One region of the Priestia sp. JV24 genome, then DNA from elsewhere that is predicted to be linked to it. Evidence: riboswitches for the same ligand, from Rfam matches in the RefSeq annotation. Region 1 holds a riboswitch; the other holds the start of a gene.
The links. A riboswitch is a leader RNA that binds a small molecule or an ion and turns the genes downstream of it on or off. The one in region 1 is predicted to bind S-adenosylmethionine.
Positions count from the first base shown of each region.

Region 1 (5,162 bases):
TTCTACTTTTGCTTCTTTCTTTTTATCACGATAAAAGTCGGTAAACGTGCTTAACGTTTCATCAGTTGTGTTAAATAATAACGCATTAGCAAGCTCAATTTCAGCTTCTGGAATAGAAGCATAGCGCTCTAATTTTTCGGTATTAACAATGGCATAATCGAGTCCAGCCTGCGTACAGTGATAAAGGTAAACCGCATTTAGTACTTCACGTCCGACTGGAGGAAGACCGAATGACACGTTACTTACGCCAAGAATGGTCAGGCAATCAGGCAGGGCTTCTTTAATCATTTTAATTCCCTTAACTGTTTCTTCAGCAGAACCAATATATTGTTCATCACCAGTCCCTACAGGAAACACAAGAGGGTCAAAAATAATATCTTTTGGATTAAAGCCATGTTTTTCAACAAGCAGATCATGTGAGCGTTTAGCAATCTCTACTTTTCGTTCTGCAGTAACGGCCATGCCTGTTTCATCGATTGTACCGACAACCAGAGCTGCACCGAATTTTTTTACTAGCGGTAAGATTGCATCAAAACGCTCTTCACCGTCTTCTAAGTTAATGGAGTTAATAATGACCTTACCTTGTGAGTACGTTAAAGCTTTTTCAATAACTTTCTCGTCGGTTGAATCGATTACAAGAGGAACCTTCACTTTTTTTACAACTTCTTGAATAAATTCCTCCATGTCTTCCATTTCTTCACGGTCCGGATCCGCTAAGCAAATATCAATAACGTGAGCACCATTTTTAACTTGAGCACGCGCAATTTCAGATGCTTCTTCAATTTTTCCTTCCGCAATCAGACGCTTGAACTTGCGAGAACCGATTACATTCGTACGTTCTCCCACAAAAAGAGGGCGCATAGAATCGTCATATACAAGTGGTTCAATACCGGTTACAGCATGGTTATGCTCGGAGCGATCAAGCGAACGGGGCGCAACCTCTTTTACCGCTTCAGCCAGTGCTTTAATATGAGCAGGCGTTGTACCGCAGCATCCGCCTACAAAGTTCAGCCAGCCTTTATCAGCAAACCCTTTAATTTTTTGAGCAAGCAGCTCAGGGGATTCATGATAATTGCCTTCTTCATCCGGAAGTCCAGCGTTTGGATAACAGCTAACTGCTGAAGTGGCTAGGTCTGAAAGAGAGCGAATATGATCCGTCATAAATTCAGGGCCTGTCGCGCAGTTAAGTCCGACTGAAAGAGGCTTCATGTGTTCCAGTGATAAGTAAAAAGATTCGATATCTTGACCAGCGAGAGTTGTTCCCATCGGCTCAATTGTTCCTGAAATCATAATAGGAACTTCGATTTTTAGTTTTTCAAACGCCGCTGTAATGCCTAAAAATGCGGCTTTTACGTTCAGCATGTCTTGACAGGTTTCGACTAAAAGCAAGTCAACGCCGCCGTCTAACAAACCTCGAGCTTGCTCTTCGTACGATTCTACTAACTCAGGGAATGTAATACCTCCGGTAACAGAGAGAGTCTTAGTGGTAGGACCGATAGCTCCAGCTACGAACCTAGGCCATTCGGGAGTTGAATATTTATCGCGGGCTGCACAAGCAAGCTTCACAGCTTCGATATTCAATTCATAAGCCAAGTGACCTAAATCGTATTCATCAAGTACGGTAGATGTTGAGCCAAACGTATTGGTTTCAATGATGTCAGCACCTGCTGCAAAGTACTCTTCATGAATGCGCTGAATCACATGAGGCGCTGTTCGAGTCAAATATTCGTTGCAGCCTTCATATTCTTCGCCGCCAAAATCTTCAGCGGTTAAATCAGCATCTTGAATCATCGTTCCCATTGCTCCATCGATGACGAGTATTCGCTTCTTTAGTTGTTGTTCGATAAGTGAGCTCATTTATATCTTCCTTTCTGATGTAACAAGTTGCTTGTCATGAATATAGCGTGTTAGAATTTCGGTCATTTCATAGCGCATAAACGGCGTAATTAAGTAAATACCGTCAAATAACTCATATGCTGTATCAATTAAGTTTTTTGCAATCGCAAGACCTTCGACTTCACCGCGGATTCGGTCATTTCCCGTTGCATCCATGCGTTCTAGAATATCTTCTGATAATTTAATTCCAGGTACTTCATGGTGAATAAATCGAGCATTTCTTGCGCTTGTTAACGGCATGATACCGATATATACCGGTGTTGTTAAATGTTTGGTTGCTTCATATACCTCTTCAATTTGCTTAGTTGAATAGAGAGGCTGAGTAATGAAATAGTGAGCCCCGCAGTCGATTTTCTTTTCCAAACGCTGAACGGCTCGGTCTAAGTGACGCACGTTTGGGTTAAAGGCAGCTGCAATGGAAAAATTGGTTTTTTGACCAAGTGGTTTGCCGGAATAAGATAGTCCTTCATTAAACTGAGCGATTAAACTAATCAAGTCAAATGAAGATAAATCGTAGACCGAAGTGGCGCCAGGGAAATCGCCAACTTTTGACGGATCACCGGTAATTGCAAGTACTTGATTCATTCCTAGCGTATGAAGTCCCATTAAATGAGATTGAAGTCCAATTAAATTTCGGTCGCGACAGGTAATATGAATAAGCGGTCGTGCTTTTGTTTCTTGCTGCATCAGTGTTGCCATTGCCAAGTTGCTGATGCGAGGTGAGGCAAGAGAATTATCAGCTAATGTAATAGCATCTACGCCGACTTTATCAAGTGCTTTTGCGCCTTCTAAAAATTTCGTGGGACCAAGCTGTTTAGGGGGATCTAGCTCGACGATAACCGAGCGGCGCTTCTTCACAATTTCATGCATATGAGGTTTATCCTGCTGCTCACGCTCTTGAACCGTAACGGCAGGTCTCATTTTAACGACTTTGCTTGTAATCGGAGGCAGGTCTTTTAAGGCAGATGACATTGCGCGTACGTGAGCTGGTGTTGTACCGCAGCATCCTCCAATTAAGCGAACCCCTTGTTCGCGGAATAAACGCGCGCTTTCTACAAAGTAGTCTTCATTTGTTTCATATTCCAGCTTTCCTTCCACATACGCCGGAAGGCTGGCATTAGGATAAGCAGATAAGAAAGCACGATCAGGAAGCGGTACTTCTTCAAGAGACTGAATCATATGATAAGGACCTAAACGGCAGTTTAGCCCGACAACATCTGCTCCCAGCGCCTCTAATTCTTTTAATGCATCTGCTAAAGGACGGCCATCTTGCAGTACGCCAATATCATGCAGGGAAACGTGGGTAATAATAGGCTTATCCGTTTCTTTTCTTGCCAGTGTAAGAACGGTTTTTAATTCTTCGAAGTCATAGTATGTTTCAAACAAAAGGCCATCCACGCCTTCATTTAAAAGCCAAAACATTTGTTCACGAATGCTTCGCTTAACCTCTTCTAAACTAATAGCGTTTTTTTGGAAAGAACGAATTCCGCCGAGTGTACCAACCACGTAAGCCTGATCTTTTGCAGCTTGTTTCGCTAATTTTACACCAGCAACATTGATGTCTTTGACTGAATCTTCTAATCCATAACGGGCAAGTTTTTGATAATTAGCAGCGTACGTATTTGTTTGAATAACGTTTGCACCAGCTTCTACATAGGCTCTGTGAATACGAGAAACCTCTTCTGGTTTGGTGATGTTTAGTTCTTCAAAACAGCTGTCGATACCGTGTGAGTAAAGGAGGGTACCAGTGGCACCATCCCCAATTAAAATTTTAGACTTTAAATCTTCAAGTAACCCCATGTCAAAACCTCCTTAAATTGTTCCGCTTCTATTTCACGAGTGATTCGTTTTATGCAATATGCCGATAAAATAGAAAAAGTCTTCTTAAGAAGAAGACTTTTTTCGCCTTCTTATCTTCCAAGCAATAAATTGCTTGCTGGATTTAGCACCATGTCTCTAACGACTGGTTGCTGAGGTTTCAAAGGGCCAGTCCCTCCACCTCTCATGATAAGAATCAATTGTATATAATTGAAACATATTTTTTTAAATAGAAAGAATACTTATTTAATAATTTATCTGATTTTTAGAAATTATACAACATTAAATTGTGAATTTCCAGCAAATATTGAGGAAAATTTAAAAGCTAAAGGGAAAATATCCGTATATTTTGTTTGGAAACGACTGTTATGTTAGGGGTTAAGGAGTTTTTTGTGAGAAATACAAAAAGAAAATGAAAAAAATAAACGAAAAGGCACAAGCGCTGGGATATGCGTAGATTTCCACGTAAAAAGGCTCGTCTTTTTTTTATCGTTTCTACATATAGTGAACTATGAAGGGTAGAAGGGTGATGGGCATGAAAAGGTGGAAACTCACGCTGCAGGTTGCTGCTACGTATGTAGGCACCGTTGTAGGAGCCGGTTTTGCAACAGGCAAGGAAATCGTTCAATTTTTTACACAGTACGGGGAACTTGGAATGGTCGGAATTTTGGTCAGCGGCTTGTTTTTTATTTGGCTAGGTTCAAAAATGATGCTGCTTTCGCACGCAATTGGGGCTTCTTCTTATCAGCAGCTTAATACATATTTATTTGGTGATGTGCTTGGAAAAGCGGTAAACGGTGTAATGATTGTCATTTTATTTGGAGTAACTTCAGTCATGCTAGCGAGTACGGGGGCAATAGGAAAAGAACAGTTCGGGCTGTGGCCTCCTGTTGGGATGATTTTTACAATTGTTTTAACTTATATATTTATCGCAAAAGGAATTAACGGTATTTTAATGGTTAATTCTCTTGTTGTGCCGATGATGCTTTCATTTGCTTTTATCATCTTTATGCCGAATATCAGCTATTTCTCACTGATTCAAACGAAGCCGGATTTAACGCTCGTCACGCAGTGGAAGTGGGCGGTTAGTCCCTTTTTATATATTTCCCTGAATCTAGCTTTGGCTCAGGCCGTTTTGGTTCCATTAGGAAGCTCGGTGAAAGATAGGAGCGTGATTAAAAAAGGGGCCGTAATAGGAGGATGTGTACTTACGTTTATGCTTGTTTCTACTCATCTTGCCCTTTCCAATTTGCCTTATTCATTTCAACTTGATATTCCGATGAGTGCGGTTGTTAAAAATATCTCAGTGTGGGTGAATGTTTTATTTACGGTAGTTGTGTTGGGCGAGATTTTTACTACATTGATTGGAAATGTATTTGGCATCGCTAAGCAGCTTCAGTCATTTCTTCCCCTCAATGACAAACAAGCTTTTGCATTTATTATCTTGG
Region 1 is NZ_JAPCIN010000012.1:125,737-130,898, forward strand. Features, by position in the region: gene metH (methionine synthase) at 1-1,857, opposite strand, end outside; gene OK414_RS06335 (bifunctional homocysteine S-methyltransferase/methylenetetrahydrofolate reductase) at 1,858-3,696, opposite strand; SAM riboswitch class I at 3,804-3,910, opposite strand; gene OK414_RS06340 (amino acid/polyamine transporter II) at 4,250-5,162, shown strand, end outside.

Region 2 (5,162 bases), on a different contig from region 1:
TACTAGTAAAGTATCATTGGGAACCTAAGCAGGGAATTCGGAACTTAACACAAGAAGAGGCAAATACGATACAAGCCAAAAACGTGGGACATGCAACGCAGGATTTATACGAAGCAATTGAGGGTGGAGATTATCCAGAATGGGAGCTCTTCGTACAAATTATGGAGGATGGTTATCATCCAGAGCTTGATTTTGATCCCTTAGATGATACGAAACTTTGGCCGGAAGATAAGTTTCCATGGTTGGCAGTGGGCCGTATGGTGCTAGATCGTAATCCAAAGGATTTCCATGCAGAAATCGAGCAAGCCGCCTTCGGTACAGGAGTTCTTGTGGATGGAATGGACTTCTCAGACGATAAAATGCTACAAGGACGTACCTTTTCTTATTCAGATACACAGCGCTACCGTGTAGGTGCCAACTATCTAAAATTACCTGTGAATGCACCGAAAGTGCCTATTCATACGAATCAGCAGCGCGGTCAAATGGATATTCGTGACCCAAAGGAATCTGGGGATAATCCACATATTAATTATGAGCCTTCAATGCTTGGTGGCTTTCAGGAAGAAAATAAGAAAGACCGTGTTCCACATCAACCAACGTATAATGCAGCCGCAATGAGTGCACCAATTGACCGTCCTAACGATTATGGGCAGGCAGGTCACACATACCGTAGTTTTGAAGATTGGGAGCGCGATGAATTGATTAAAAATCTATCGGATGCACTTGCTATTTGTGATAAACGGATCCAAGAAACGATGATTTCTCATTTTACACAAGCTGATGAAGAATATGGCCGACGTGTGAAGGAAGGTATTGAAAAGAAACTACACGAAATGCAGGATATGAAAAATACAAGTGAGGTACCTGGTCGTGAAATAGGTAAATCAAAGTATGGACAAGGTACATTAGCTGCAAATGAAGCAACAGAAGATGCTGTAAAGAAAAGTCACGAAGTCGATCCTTATTAAGTGAATTGCTCCATTTTAAAAATAGGGAACCGACGTATGGGTATAGTATAATCTTAAGGGAATACCTTGCCTAAAACCTCATGATTTAAAAGATACCTCTCCTAATTGACAGGAGAGATATCTTTTAAATCATTCTTTAGTTATTTGTCCAGACATCTTGAGCAATTTGAATTACGTGATTAATTTTATTCCATTGCTCTTCTTCTGTTAATTCGTTTCCTTCTTCTGTACTCGCAAAGCCACATTGAGGACTCAATGACAAGTTTTCTAGAGGAATATATTCACTTGCTTCTTGGATTCTTCGCTTAATGACCTTAGCATCTTCTAATGTAGGGAATTTAGATGTTACCAATCCTAATACAACGGTTTGATTGTTACGTGTAAAACTTTTTAATGGTTCAAAATCTCCTGAACGGTTATCATCATATTCAAGGAAAAGTCCATCTACATGTAAGTTAGCAAAGATAGCATCAGATATAGTATCGTAGCCACCACTTGTGATATACGTAGATCTAAAGTTTCCACGACAAATATGCATCGTAATGAGCATATCTTCAGGCTTTTTAGAAATAGCATCATTTAAGCAACTTACTCGAGTATCGATAATGTCTTTTACATCCATACCAAGCTTCTCAACAACCGCATTGATGCGTTCTTCAGAAACGAAATCAATCCAGGAAGTATCATCTAATTGCAGATAACGGCAGCCTGCGTCGTAAAAGGCCTGAATAGCTTTTTGATAAGCAGCCACAGTATCATGATAAAATTGATCTCTGCTTCCCTTGTAATATGTATCTTCTTGAATTCGAGTAAATAACATGTTGGGGCTTGGAATAGAGAATTTAGCAACTTGGCTTCCATCACCATACTGTTCGACAGCTTCTTTTAAGAACGTAAAGTGTTCCAGCATATAATGATGATTGAAGTCTACTTTACCTACTACCCTAATCGCCTTATTTTTTGTTTTTGCACCTTTGAATTGGCTGATATATTCTGTTTCAAACTCCTCTACGCCTTCTAAGCCTGATAAGAAGTCCAAATGCCACCATGAGCGTCTAAATTCACCATCAGTGATGGATTTAAGCCCTACCTCAATTTGTTTCTGGACAAGTTTTTCAATTTCTTTGTCCTCTACCGATTTTAAATCGGCCTTATTAATTTTCCCATTCGCATACGCTTCTCTTGCTTCTTTAAGGGGAGTCGTTCGTAAAAAGCTGCCTACGTGATCAGCTTTAAATGGAGCCTTCACTAATGTCTTCGTCATGGTTTTGTTTCCTTCTTTCTTTTCAAAATAAAAAACCTCTTCTTACAAATAAGAAGAGGTTAATAATCGTTATGGATTCTCTTCTTATCTTCAAGCAAATTGCTACTGGAATTGGCACAGTACTTTAACAGTCTGTTGCCGAGGCTTCCTAGGGCCAGTCCCTCCACCTCTCGAGATAAGAATATTCAATTTATTCAACTAGAACAAAGGTTACACTTGTTTTCTTAGATTGTCAACAAAAATTCGAAAAATCAGAAATAATACACCTCTTACCTCATTACTTCCTCATTACCTACTGCAGTAAGGGTTCTTTGTTATTTTTCGATTGGACAGGCAAGCTTACCGCAGTAGCTACATAGTATCTAAAGTATTGTAACTCCGTTATCTAATCAGTAGCTAGTTCAGTATCGATACCCCGTTAATACAAGCTTTATAACCCTGTTGAAGCCATTTGTGGAACCTGTAAGGGAGCTGAGCCGAAGAGGCGAAGGGGGCGACCGAATGCGTCGAGCTGAAAAAACAGGTACGTAAAAAGCAAAAAAATAAAAAGAGTGAAAGAAGGTATCAACATGAGAAAAACAAAAGGATTTACCTTTCCAAAAACCTTTCTCCCATCTCACAAAGCACCTCTTACGAGACCTCGTCCCTTCAGGGCTTATTCCTTTGTTCCTTTTAGTCCACTAGCCATGCTTGATTCCACTATTTTGACCATAGGAGGCATTGTCTTAGGGGTTGCTATCATCGAACGAATATTAGAGCGATGGGGTGTCATTGATCTCGTTGATCAGTTCTCAAAAGTAATGCGCTTTATCTTGCCTGTCACTTTCTATAGCGCCTTGATTTACTTTTTTGCGAGCTTTATGTTTTGAGGAGGAATGTTCATGTTTGAAAAACTCAAACTGCGTGGCCAATTGATAAAAGCGTTTCGTACGGCAGAGATTTACCGGATGGTGAAGCGAGGGGACCGCACCTCTTATCTGTTTCCAAAAATTCATCAAATCGATAACCATCATACGTACACTCGGTACACTTTTTCCTTACTAAATGGGATTGATCCTGAACTTTTAAATAAAAAAAGATGGGCATTACGACAAGTATTAGGCAGCAATATTGAAGTGAATGGCAGCTTAAAGAACTTTAGTATTACCGTTCATCACAAAAGCCTACCTAAGATGCTCAATTATAAGTATGAAGTCATTCATCCTCATATTGAGAAAATGGAGCTTCCGGTATGCATTGGCCAAGATATCTATGGAAACCCCGTTTCATGGGATTTTGCCGACTTAGAAACCTTATTAATATCTGGCGAAATTGGAGCTGGAAAGAGCAGCCTCATGCGGGTTATCCTCACAACATGGGTGAAGTATACCTCACCTGCTTATTTACGCTTAGTCTTAGTTGATCTCAAACGAGCCGATTTAGGGTTATTTCACGGAATTGAGCATGTGGATGCGCTTTGTTTCGAAGCAAAAGACATGCGAAAACCTTTTGCCTTGTTACGAGCTGAAATGTATCGACGAGGTGATTTACTTTTAGAGCATGGCGTCACACATATCAGCAGGCTTCCTTTTAAGCTCCCTCGTATCGTTGTGGTAATTGATGAAATGTCCATCGTGAAGAGAGAAACGGATCTTGTAGAGATGATTCAACAGTTTGCCAGCCAAGGTCGTGCACTAGGTGTCCACACGATTATTGCCATGCAGCGTCCGGATGCTGATTTATTAAACTCTGCGTTAAAAGCCAATTTAAGGGTGCGGATTTCTGGAAGGCAAGCCGATGCGACGAATGCGAAAGTAGCTGGAGTACTCGGAGCAGAAGAAATTGATGCAGCTGCCAGGGGTCGTATGAAAATTAAGATTGATGACGTGAAAGAGTTTCAAGCCTATTTTTTAGATGAAGAAGCTTGTAAGGAAATGCTTTCCCCTTATAAAACACGTGTGAAAGATCCTGAACCGCAACTAGAGGTTGTGTCACAGTCTATCTTTGGATTATTAGAGAAGGAGGAACAGCGATGAGTTTTCGACTATCTCAGCGTGATAAAGACATCATTGGGTTTATCGATCGGTTTCGGGCTGTGGATCGCGACTCATTAGTAGAACTCTTCTTTAAACAGCTGAAATCGCCTGTAAATGCGTGTAATAGTGTCATGGTGCGTTTGTATCGATTAGGACTCATTGAACGCACACAGCAGTATTCTCCCACGGTTTACTTGCCCGTAGACGCGAAGATTAAAAAGAACTCTCAAAAAATACTACATTTCCTTTCTATCTTGGAAATCTATAAACAAATGTGTACGTATGGTATGCCTAAACAGGTTATTATTGAAGATAAGCCCACTGGACGAAAGGGAGGCATTGAACCCGACCTCTTTTGTATTTTTAAAGGCTCTCCGTTTTGGTTTGAAATTCAACGGAATCAGTACTCAGAACAGAAAATGCAAGCGAAGATCAATCTATACGAGGAGTTTTTCTTTTCAGATGAGTGGAAAACGTTGCAGTGGCAGCCTGAAGATCGAGCAGCTATATTCCCCTCCGTCATCTTAATTACACCTGTTCGTTATGCTGTTAATTCCGACCACATCCGCATTATACAGGTAGCAAGTATTCATGAATTGATGGAGAAATACAAAGGTTCAGCTAAACAGCAAAGAGATGGAAGACCAAAACCATCGGTTTCTTCGGGTGGAATTAAAATTAACTTAACATAGGATACTAAGAAAATATGTCTTTTGATAAAAAAGAAAGCTACCCCATCGTTGCAGGACAGGTAGCTTTTGAGGGAATTCATAAACTAATTTATAAAAAGTCTGAATAATTTTACAATAATTTTATAAATAAATCAATATAAGATGATCTTGAAGACATATATATAACGTGCACTTTTTATACATCCTCCTCCCACTTGGGTATCGAGTAAACGCAGTCATATCA
Region 2 is NZ_JAPCIN010000045.1:6,254-11,415, forward strand. Features, by position in the region: gene OK414_RS28610 (catalase) at 1-968, shown strand, start outside; gene OK414_RS28615 (5-methyltetrahydropteroyltriglutamate--homocysteine S-methyltransferase) at 1,105-2,232, opposite strand; SAM riboswitch class I at 2,314-2,414, opposite strand; gene OK414_RS28620 (hypothetical protein) at 2,802-3,101, shown strand; gene OK414_RS28625 (FtsK/SpoIIIE domain-containing protein) at 3,114-4,247, shown strand; gene OK414_RS28630 (hypothetical protein) at 4,244-4,939, shown strand.
Region 2: it holds a riboswitch for S-adenosylmethionine, as region 1 does, so the genes downstream of both, OK414_RS28615 (5-methyltetrahydropteroyltriglutamate--homocysteine S-methyltransferase) here and OK414_RS06335 (bifunctional homocysteine S-methyltransferase/methylenetetrahydrofolate reductase) in region 1, are expected to answer to the same signal.